Regions from separate parts of the Kitasatospora sp. NPDC097691 genome, predicted to be linked through region 2. Evidence: riboswitches for the same ligand, from Rfam matches in the RefSeq annotation. Region 2 holds a riboswitch; each other region holds the start of a gene.

Region 1 (3,268 bases), on a different contig from region 2:
AAGACGAGCACGCCGTCGGCTCGGGTCAGCCCGGATCCGCCGGACTCGTCGCGGACGTACACGCCGGCCAGGCCCAGGTCGGCGGCCTTGCGCAGGACGTCCACGGGGAAGTGCTTGGTCTGGTCCCACTCGACGGCGTTCGGCGCGAGGTGTTCGCGGGCGAAGGCCCGGGTCGTGTCGACGATCGCGAGTTGATCGTCGGTCAGGTGCGTGTGCACGGCGTTCACCCCATCGTCGGCATGGTGAAGCTCGCGCCCTCCTTGACCCCGGAGGGCCAGCGCGAGGTGACGGTGCGGGTGCGGGTGTAGAAGCGGACGGAGTCCGGCCCGTGCTGGTTGAGGTCGCCGAAACCGGAGCGCTTCCAGCCGCCGAAGGTGTGGTAGGCGATCGGCACCGGGATGGGCACGTTGACACCGACCATGCCGGTGTTCACCCGGCGGGCGAAGTCCCGGGCGGTGTCGCCGTCCCGGGTGTAGATGGCGACGCCGTTGCCGGACTCGTGCTCGCTGGGCAGGCGCAGCGCCTCCTCGTAGTCGGCGGCGCGGACGACGGTCAGCACCGGGCCGAAGATCTCCTCCCGGTGGATCCGCATGTCCGGCGTCACCCGGTCGAACAGCGAGGCGCCGAGGAAGTAGCCGTCCTCGTGCCCCTCCAGGCGGAAGTCCCTGCCGTCGACGACGAGTTCGGCGCCCTCCTCGACCCCGATGTCCAGGTAGCCGCGGACGCGTTCCAGGGCGTCGCGGCCCACCAGCGGGCCGAAGTCGGCCGAAGGGTCGTCCGAGCGGCCGACCTTGAGCGCGGCGATCCGCTCGACCAGCTTCGCCACCAGGGCGTCCGCGGTCTCCTCCCCCACCGGGACGGCCACCGAGATCGCCATGCAGCGCTCGCCGGCCGAGCCGTACCCGGCGCCGACCAGCGCGTCGGCCGCCTGGTCGAGGTCGGCGTCCGGCATCACGATCATGTGGTTCTTCGCCCCGCCGAAGCACTGCGCGCGCTTCCCGTGCGCGGCGGCCGTGGCGTACACGTACTGCGCGATCGGCGTGGACCCGACGAAGCCGAGCGCCTGCACCCGCGGGTCCTCCAGCAGGGTGTCCACCGCCTCCTTGTCGCCGTTGACCACGTTGAGCACGCCCGGCGGCAGCCCGGCCTCCAGGAACAGCTCGGCCAGCCGCAGCGGCACCGAGGGGTCCCGCTCGGAGGGCTTGAGGACGAAGGCGTTGCCGCAGGCCAGCGCGGGCGCGGCCTTCCAGAGCGGGATCATCGCGGGGAAGTTGAACGGGGTGATGCCGGCGACGACGCCGAGCGGCTGGCGCATCGAGTACACGTCGATGCCGGTGCCGGCGTTGTCGCTGAACTCGCCCTTCAGCAGGTGCGGGATGCCGGCGGCGAACTCCACGACCTCCAGGCCGCGTTGGAGGTCGCCGTGGGCGTCGGCGACGGTCTTGCCGTGCTCGGCGGAGAGCAGCCGGGCCAGCTCCTCCTTCTCCTGCTCGACCAGCTGCAGGAAGCGCAGCAGCACCCGGGCGCGGCGTTGCGGATTCCGGGCCGCCCACGCGGGCTGGGCCTGCGCGGCGTCGGCGATCACCGCCTCGGCCTCGGCACGGCTCGCCAGCGGCACCCGGGCCTGCACCCGGCCGGTGTTGGGGTCGTACACGTCGCCGAAGCGGCCAGAGGTGCCGGCGACGGGCTTGCCGCCGACGAAGTGGGTCAGTTCACGGACCATCGGTTCCTTCTCTCGACAGGATCGGGGAGAGGAGGAGTGGAGGCCGCCGCCGACGGGCGGGCGCACGGTGGCGCGGCCCCGCGGCGTCACGGTGGCGGTGGCGGTGGCATGACGAACCGTCAGAGCAGGTGAGCCTGAGCCCCGGCAGTCGTCGGCACAGGACAGCCAGGAGCAGCGGAACGGGAGCAGCCCGGAGTCATGCGTGTCGTCTCCATCCTCGTGGAAAACACGGATCACCCGCGGCCGGTATCCTGACTCCCGGATCGACGCACGCCCCCGGGCCTTCCCGGCTGGCTGCCAGTGGCCGTCTCCTGCGAGGACGAACTCCCCGGTCACAGTGGCGGGACCGTGCCGGACTCACACCGGCTTCCCTGACACCGCGGACCTGCCATCGACCATATAGTTGGACGTCCTAGTAAGTCCAGGGGTCCGAGCACGCGTCGCGTCATCGGTATCCCACTGGGCCGAACGCCACGCGGGTCGTGCGAATGCCCCGGAGAGGTGATTCCGAGCCGTCTCCCGGATGAAACGGTGCCCGCACCGGCGGGGACCGCCGGCCGGACCTTCCGGACTCCCTCAACTCTTCCGTATCTGCACAGGGCGGACGCCGGATCAGTCGATCTCCTTGCGCGCCTCGATCAGGAAGCGCGCCGAGTGCGCCACGAACGGGCCCTCGGAGCGGATCCGGGCGTCCAGCTCGCGCAGCCGGTCCCGGTAGGCGTCGACGGTGAAGCCCGGGACCATCCAGATCACCTTGCGCAGGAAGTACACCACCGCACCGATGTCGCGGAACTCCATCCGCAGCCGCTCGGAGCGCAGATCGACCACCTCCAGCCCGGCGGCGCGGGCCTCCTCGCTCTCGACCTCGGGACGACGGCCCTCGCGCGCCTCCGGCTGCGGCCCGAGGAAGTACTCGACCAGCTCGAAGACGGACGCCGGGCCCACGTGCTGGGCGAAGTAGCTGCCCCCGGGCCGCAGCACCCGGGCGATCTCCGTCCACCAGGCCCGCACCGGGTGCCGGCTGGTGACCAGGTCGAAGGCTTCGTCGGCGAACGGCAGCGGGGGCTCGTCCTGGTCCGCGACCACCACCGCGCCCAGCGGGTGCAGGAGCCGCGTGGCGCGGGCGATGTTCGGTGGCCAGGACTCGGTCGCGGCGAGGACCGGCGGGAGCCATCCCTTCGGCTCGGCGAGCCGCAGGGCACCGGCCAGCACCTCGCCACCGCCGGTCTGGATGTCCAGGGCCGCCACCGTCGTGCCCAGCCGCTCGGACAGCAGCCGCTGGTAGCCCCAGGAAGGGCGCTCCTCGGTGGCGCGGCCGTCCAGCCAGGAGAAGTCCCAGCCGTCCACGGACACGGTCTCGGCCTCGGCGATCAGCTCTTCGAAGGTGCGCATGCACGCATCATCCCGGCGTGGGCTCCGCACAGCCACCGGATTCCGCGCCGGGCGCGTACCGAAGCACCAGCTCAAACCGCATCCGCAGACTCCCGGCGGCGATCACCCCGGTCACCGGCTCCGTGCCGCCGCCGTCCGCCTCGAAGGCCACCA
Region 2 (3,268 bases):
ACGGCGACGGTGTACTCGTCGGCGGGCAGCCGGCGGACCAGGCGCTGGGGCAGGTCGGGGCGGCGGCCGAATAACGAGTGCTCGCTCCAGGTGGAGTTGACGACGACGAGCCGTCGGCCGTCGACGGCGCCGAGCGCGGCGCGGTAGGCGTCGCGGGAGCGCAGGCTGCGCAGCATCCGGTCGAAGCACGGGTCGCCGACGACCCGGGCGACGTCCAGTGCCTCGGGGCAGGAGGCCCGCAGGCGGTCCAGCTGCTCGGGGTGGGAGAGGCCGAGGACGTCCACGAACACCTGCCCGCGGTGGGTGAGTTCGTTGCGGGAGAGGCCAGCGGCGCTGACCGTGTCGCCGGTGGACTCGGTCACCAGGCGGTTGTAGCCGGCGCCGTGCGGGAGCACCACGAGCCGGGCGTCCAGGCGGTGCATGGAGGAGTGCACGGCGCAGGCGACGGCCAGGTCGAAGCGGTGCCGGACGGCGTCCTCCCAGTCCAGCAGGGTGAAGCCGGGCAGGCCGCGCAGGTACTCGTCCAGGGCGCGATCGGCGAAGGCGGAACCGGGGTTGACGGTGAAGTACCGCTCGACGCCCTCCGGGTCCAGCAGGGTGAGGACGTCCAGGACCCGGGTGGCCGACGTGAGGGTGCGGGCGACCGCCAGCACGCGGGCCTTGACCGGTCGGGTGTTCCAGCGGTCGGCGGGCCAGGCGTGGGGGTGGGACGGCACACCATGATCGTACTCATCCGGGGTGCCGCCGTGGCCGTGTTTCCCGAGTGTCGGTCAGCCTGCCGCGGCGGTGGGCTCGTGGTGCTCGGCGGCGGCGCACTCGTCGAGGAGGGGGCGCATGTCCTGGTCGACGAGCCGGTAGCGCACGACGCGTCCGTCCTTGTCGCCGGTGACCACGCCGGCCGTGCGGAGCAGCCGCAGGGCCTGGGAGACGGCGGGGTCGCGCATGCCGGTGGCGACCGCGAGGTCGGTGACGGCGAGCGGACCGGCCCGGTGGAGGGCGAGCAGCAGGGCGAGTCGCCCAGGGTCGGCGAGCAGCGAGAACCGCTCGGCCCAGGACCGGACGTGCGCGGCGTCACCGATCGCGGCGATGGCCTCGCAGACCCGGTGTCCGTCGATGGTGCGGTGGCCCGCGCGGTCGGTCGGTACGAGATGCATGCGGACATTCTTGCAGGCAGGCAGCTGTGATCCTGGACACCTGCGCAGGTGCGCAGCCTTGCATGGGTCGGGGCCTGGCCCTACCGTGTAGCCCGCCGTGGTGCTCGGGAAGACCGGTGACGGATCCTCAGGGGTCCGGAGTCCGGAGCGGCCCTCGCCACTGTGATCGGGCCGTTCCCCCGTCCGCGGGGGAGCGCCGTCCGTACCCACGACGTCACTGGGCGCCTCGCGTGCCCGGGAAGGCGGGTACGGGCGTGTCCCGTAAGCCAGGAGACCGGCCGCGGCATCTCACGAAGTGATTCCACGAGGTGCTGGAGCGTGATCCGCAGATGACCCTGCCCGAAACCGCCGCCACGGACGCCGGGGCGGCGCCCTCCGTGTTGCCCACCTTCCGGTGGAGGCGCGAGGACACCGTCCGTACGGCCGGGCTGATGGGCGTGATCCTGGCCATGCACGTGGTGGCCTTCGGGACGCTCGTCTTCCTGGTGGCACCCGAGCGGTACGCGGTCGGTACCCAGGTCTTCGGGGTGGGCCTGGGGATCACCGCGTACACCCTCGGGATGCGGCACGCCTTCGACGCCGACCACATCGCGGTGATCGACAACACCACCCGCAAGCTGATGGCGGACGGCAAGCGGCCGGTCTCGGTGGGCTTCTGGTTCGCCCTCGGGCACTCCTCGATGGTGGTCGTCATGGCCGCCCTGGTGGCGGGCGGCGCGCAGCTGGCGAACACGCTGATGGACGACGAGTCGACCACCCACCAGTGGCTCGGGATGGTCGGGACGACGGCCTCCGGCGCGTTCCTGTACCTGATCGGGGCGCTCAACCTGGCGGCGCTGCTCGGGATCCTCAAGGTGTTCCGGGCGATGCGGGCCGGGCAGTACGACGAGGCGGAGCTGGAGGCGCACCTCGACTCGCGCGGCTTCATGGCCCGGGTGCTGAACCGGGCCACCCGGTCGATCACCCGGCCCGGGCAGATGTTCCCGGTCGGCATGGTGCTGGGCCTGGGCTTCGACACCGCGACCGAGGTCACCCTGATGGTGATGGCCGGCTCGGGTGCGGCCTCCGGGCTGCCCTGGTACGCGATCGTCTGCCTGCCGCTGCTGTTCGCGGCCGGGATGAGCCTGTTCGACACCCTGGACGGGACGTTCATGAACTTCGCGTACCAGTGGGCCTTCGCCAACCCGGTGCGCAAGGTGTACTACAACCTGACCATCACGGGGCTGTCGATCGCGGTGGCCTTCATCATCGGCACCATCGAGCTGGTCGGTGTGCTGCACGAGAAACTCGACCTGACCGACCCGGTGAGCGGCTGGATCGCGGGCATCTCGCTGGACAACGTCGGCTACGCGATCGCCGGGCTGTTCGTGGTGGTCTGGGCGGTGGCGATCGGGTACTGGAAGCTCGCCCGGGTCGAGAAGCGCTGGGCGCCCGAGGGGTCCTGAGGGTGCCGAGAGGTCCTGAAGGGTCCTGAAGGGTCCTGAGCCGGGGGTATGAGTGCCTCTCATGGGGGTGCGGCATGAGCGTGACTCATGGGGGGCACCCATGAGGTCGGCTCATGTCCTCGGGCCATGAGGCCGGCTCATGACGCTGCCCCATGAGCACGGCTCATGGGGCAGCGTCATGAGCGACTCTCATGCGGCCGCGAGCAGCAGGGTGCCCGCGACGGCGAGCCCGGCGCCGACCACCTGGACCGGGCGCAGCCGCTCCTTGAACACCCCGCGGGCCATCAACGCGGTGACCACGGGGTAGAGCGAGGACAGGACGGCGGCCACGGTGGCCGAGCCGCGGTGCGAGGCCATCGCGAAGACGGCGTTGGCGATGACGTCGGCCAGCCCGACCGCGGTGAGCAGCGGCAGCCGGGCCCGCAGTCCGGGCAGCAGGCCGGCCGTACCCCCGGAGCGACGCAGGCCGGCCAGCAGGGTGGCGCCGCCGACGGCGACGTTGCAGACCCGCTGGACGCACAGCACCAGCAGCAGGCCGCCGCCGGTCGAGGCGTGCGCGATCAGGGCCATCACCGTGCCGAAGCTCAGGGCGGCGCCCAGGGTGAGCAGCAGTGTGCTGCGGGCGGCGGCCCGGCCGCCGCGCTCGGGCCCGGCGGCCAGTACGACGCC
Region 3 (3,268 bases), on a different contig from region 2:
GACCCGGCGGCTGTTCAACGAGCGGGTCGCGATCTGCGCGATAGCCGTCTACGCCGTCCTGCAGTCCACCGTCGTGGTCGGCTTCTACGCCGCCCCCGAGTCCCTCGCCGTGCTGCTGGTCGCCCTCGCGGCCTGGGCCACGGTGTTCACCGCCCGGCGACATCCGGCACTGGTCCTGACCGCCGCCCCGGCCGCCGCGCTCGCCTGCGCCGTCGCGTACTCCGCGGCCTTCGCCGTGCCCGCCCTGGTCGGCCTCGCGCTGGCCACCGCCCGTCCGCACCGCCGGTGGGGCCCGGCCGCCCTGCGCGCGCTGCTGTCGGCCGTCGGCACCGTCGTCCTGCTGCTCCCGTACGGCACGCTGGGCAAGGTCGCCGGGTGGTCGCCCTCGCACGGCAACGCCCCCGGCTCGGCCCGCGCCATCCTGCTCTCCACCGTCCAGTGGAGCGGCCTGTTCACCGTCCTCGCGGTGGCCGGCACGATCGCCTACGCCCGCCGCGAGCAGATGAACGAGCACGACGCGCCCGAGCGGAACACCGTTCCCACCACGCGCGGCCACCGCGCCCTGCTCGGCACCGTGCTGACCGCCACCGCCCTGCTCGTCCCGGCCGCCCACCTGTGGACCGGCACCTCCGGCGCGCTGTTCCGCCACCTCGGCTACGGCATGCTGCTGGCCGCCCCGCTCGCCGGGGTCGGCCTGACCCGGCTGGTCGGCGCCCACTTCCGCCACCCCCAGCTCGGCATCCTGGTCTGGGTCGCGGTGCTCGCCCTCGGCCTGGAGCAGTCCGCCCTGCGCTACCAGAACGGGCCCGACTCCGGCCGCCTGCTGGCCGTCCTGCGGGTCCACACGGTGCCCCAGGGGCGCTACCTGACCGAGGTCGACGGACTGGCCGAGTACTACCTCGGCGCGGTCAGCGAGCCCGAGCAGTGGGTCTCCGCGCGCACCGGCACGGAGTACCGCGACGCGGCCGGGGTGCAGCACCACGGGGACGACGGGAGCGTCGCCGCGATCCGCGACGGCTGGTTCACCATGGTCGTCCTCGACAGCACCGCGCCACGGGCCACCGACCGGGCCCTGAGCGCCGCGCTGGCAGCCGGCGGGCAGTACCGACTGGTGGCGCAATTCACCTCGCCGACCGGCGATTCGAGCACGTACAAGGTCTATCTCAAGCACTGACGGGCCGGAGGGCCCGCCCACACCCGCGACACGACAGCCACAACATATGGTGCCGCCGCAGGGCGGCGGCACTACATGTATGCTCACTCCTGCTGTCGATGCAGGGGAACCCGGTGCGAATCCGGGACTGCCCCGCAGCGGTGTGCGGGCGGCTGGAGCAGCTGTCCCCGCGAGTCCGAGTACCTGCCGGCGGCGTGCGCCACGGCCCTCCCGCAGAGGCCGCGCCAGCACCAGAACCACACCTCCGGGCCTCGCGGGCGGGCCGGGGAGACACCGTCGCGCGACGCCGTTTGCGTTCGTGCCGTGCTCCCCTGCCCCGACCGGCCCGAGGCCCCGATCACCGCCGCCGATCGCCGCCAGGAGAGAGCGCCTTGACCACCGCTGCCTCAGCCACCCTGCCCGCCCAGGGCTCCGGTACCGCCTTCACCGACCGGACGGTCTCCGATCCCGGCGGCGCCCTGCTGCGGCTGCTCACCGACCGCAGTGTCGACCTCCCCGAGGTCGACCCCGGCCATGTCGCCGCCGCCGCGCTGCGCGGCCGCCACGCCGGCTCGGACTTCGCCGAGCTGCGCGGGCTGGCCGTGGACGCCGCCGCGTCGATGATCGCCGAGGACCCCCAGTACTCGAAGCTCGCCGCCCGCCTGCTGGCGCTGGAGATCGTCGACGAGGCGAACAGCCAGGGCGCCACGTCCTTCTCCGCCTCGATCGCCGTCGGCCACGCCGAGGGCCTGATCGGCGACACCACCGCGGACTTCGTCGCCAAGCACGCCGCCGCGCTGGACGCCCTGATCGACGCCGCGGGCGACGACCGCTTCGAGTACTTCGGCCTGCGCACCGTGCAGTCCCGCTACCTGCTGCGCCACCCGATCACCCGCAAGGTGGTCGAGACCCCGCAGCACTTCCTGCTCCGCGTCGCCTGTGGCCTGGCGGTCGGCGACAACGAGCAGTCGGTGCGCGAGGTGGCCGAGCTGTACGGCCTGATGAGCCGCCTGGAGTACCTCACCTCCTCGCCGACGCTCTTCAACTCCGGCACCCGCCACCCGCAGATGTCGAGCTGCTACCTGCTCGACTCCCCGCTGGACAACCTGGACTCGATCTACAACCGCTACGCGCAGATCGCCCGCCTGTCCAAGCACGCCGGCGGCATCGGCCTGTCCTACTCGCGCATCCGCTCGCGCGGCAGCCTGATCCGCGGCACCAACGGCAAGTCCAACGGCATCGTGCCGTTCCTGCGCACCCTCGACTCCTCGGTCGCCGCCGTCAACCAGGGCGGCCGCCGCAAGGGCGCCGCGTGCGTCTACCTGGAGACCTGGCACGCCGACATCGAGGAGTTCCTGGAGCTCCGCGACAACACCGGCGAGGAAGCCCGCCGCACCCACAACCTCAACCTGGCGCACTGGATCCCGGACGAGTTCATGCGCCGGGTCAACGCCAACCAGGACTGGTCGCTGTTCTCCCCGGCCGACGTGCCCGAGCTGGTCGACCTGTGGGGCGAGGAGTTCGACGAGGCCTACCGCAAGGCCGAGCAGGCCGGCAAGGCCGTCCGCACCATCCCCGCGCAGACCCTCTACGCCCGCATGATGCGCACCCTGGCGCAGACCGGCAACGGCTGGATGACCTTCAAGGACGCCTCCAACCGCGCCGCCAACCAGACCGCGCTGCCGGGCCGCACGGTGCACTCCTCCAACCTGTGCACCGAGATCCTGGAGGTCACGGACGACTCCGAGACCGCCGTCTGCAACCTGGGGTCGGTCAACCTCGGTGCGCACGTGGCCGCGGGCGCCTCGGCCGACGACCTGCTGGGTGCGATGGACTGGGAGCGCCTCGACGCCACCGTCCGCACCGCCGTCACCTTCCTCGACCGCGTGGTGGACATCAACTTCTACCCGACCACCGAGGCCGGGACGTCCAACTCCCGCTGGCGCCCGGTCGGCCTCGGCGTGATGGGCCTGCAGGACGTCTTCTTCAAGCTGCGGCTCGACTTCGACTCCGCCGAGGCCGCGCGGCTGTCCACGCTCATCGCCGAGCGCATCATGCTCACCGCGTACGAGCGCTCCGCCGACCTGGCCGAGCAGCTGGGCCGCCACGAGGCGT

What was found. Region 2 has a riboswitch for cobalamin ahead of nicT (Nickel transporter NicT). Riboswitches for the same ligand answer to the same signal wherever they lie in the genome.
Region 1: linked by a shared signal. The riboswitch ahead of ABTY56_RS00355 (CoA-acylating methylmalonate-semialdehyde dehydrogenase) and the one ahead of nicT (Nickel transporter NicT) in region 2 are both predicted to bind cobalamin.
Region 3: linked by a shared signal. The riboswitch ahead of ABTY56_RS10675 (ribonucleoside-diphosphate reductase subunit alpha) and the one ahead of nicT (Nickel transporter NicT) in region 2 are both predicted to bind cobalamin.

Annotation. Positions count from the first base shown of each region.
Region 1 is NZ_JBEORY010000001.1:85,186-88,453, forward strand. Features, by position in the region: gene ABTY56_RS00350 (acyl-CoA dehydrogenase family protein) at 1-218, opposite strand, end outside; gene ABTY56_RS00355 (CoA-acylating methylmalonate-semialdehyde dehydrogenase) at 224-1,723, opposite strand; cobalamin riboswitch at 1,948-2,120, opposite strand; gene ABTY56_RS00360 (class I SAM-dependent methyltransferase) at 2,336-3,115, opposite strand; gene ABTY56_RS00365 (hypothetical protein) at 3,123-3,268, opposite strand, start outside.
Region 2 is NZ_JBEORY010000019.1:117,096-120,363, reverse strand. Features, by position in the region: gene ABTY56_RS16410 (CDP-glycerol glycerophosphotransferase family protein) at 1-716, opposite strand, end outside; gene ABTY56_RS16405 (ArsR/SmtB family transcription factor) at 771-1,154, opposite strand; cobalamin riboswitch at 1,236-1,451, shown strand; gene nicT (Nickel transporter NicT) at 1,484-2,599, shown strand; gene ABTY56_RS16395 (EamA family transporter) at 2,789-3,268, opposite strand, start outside.
Region 3 is NZ_JBEORY010000011.1:52,429-55,696, forward strand. Features, by position in the region: gene ABTY56_RS10670 (glycosyltransferase family 39 protein) at 1-1,174, shown strand, start outside; cobalamin riboswitch at 1,248-1,379, shown strand; gene ABTY56_RS10675 (ribonucleoside-diphosphate reductase subunit alpha) at 1,570-3,268, shown strand, end outside.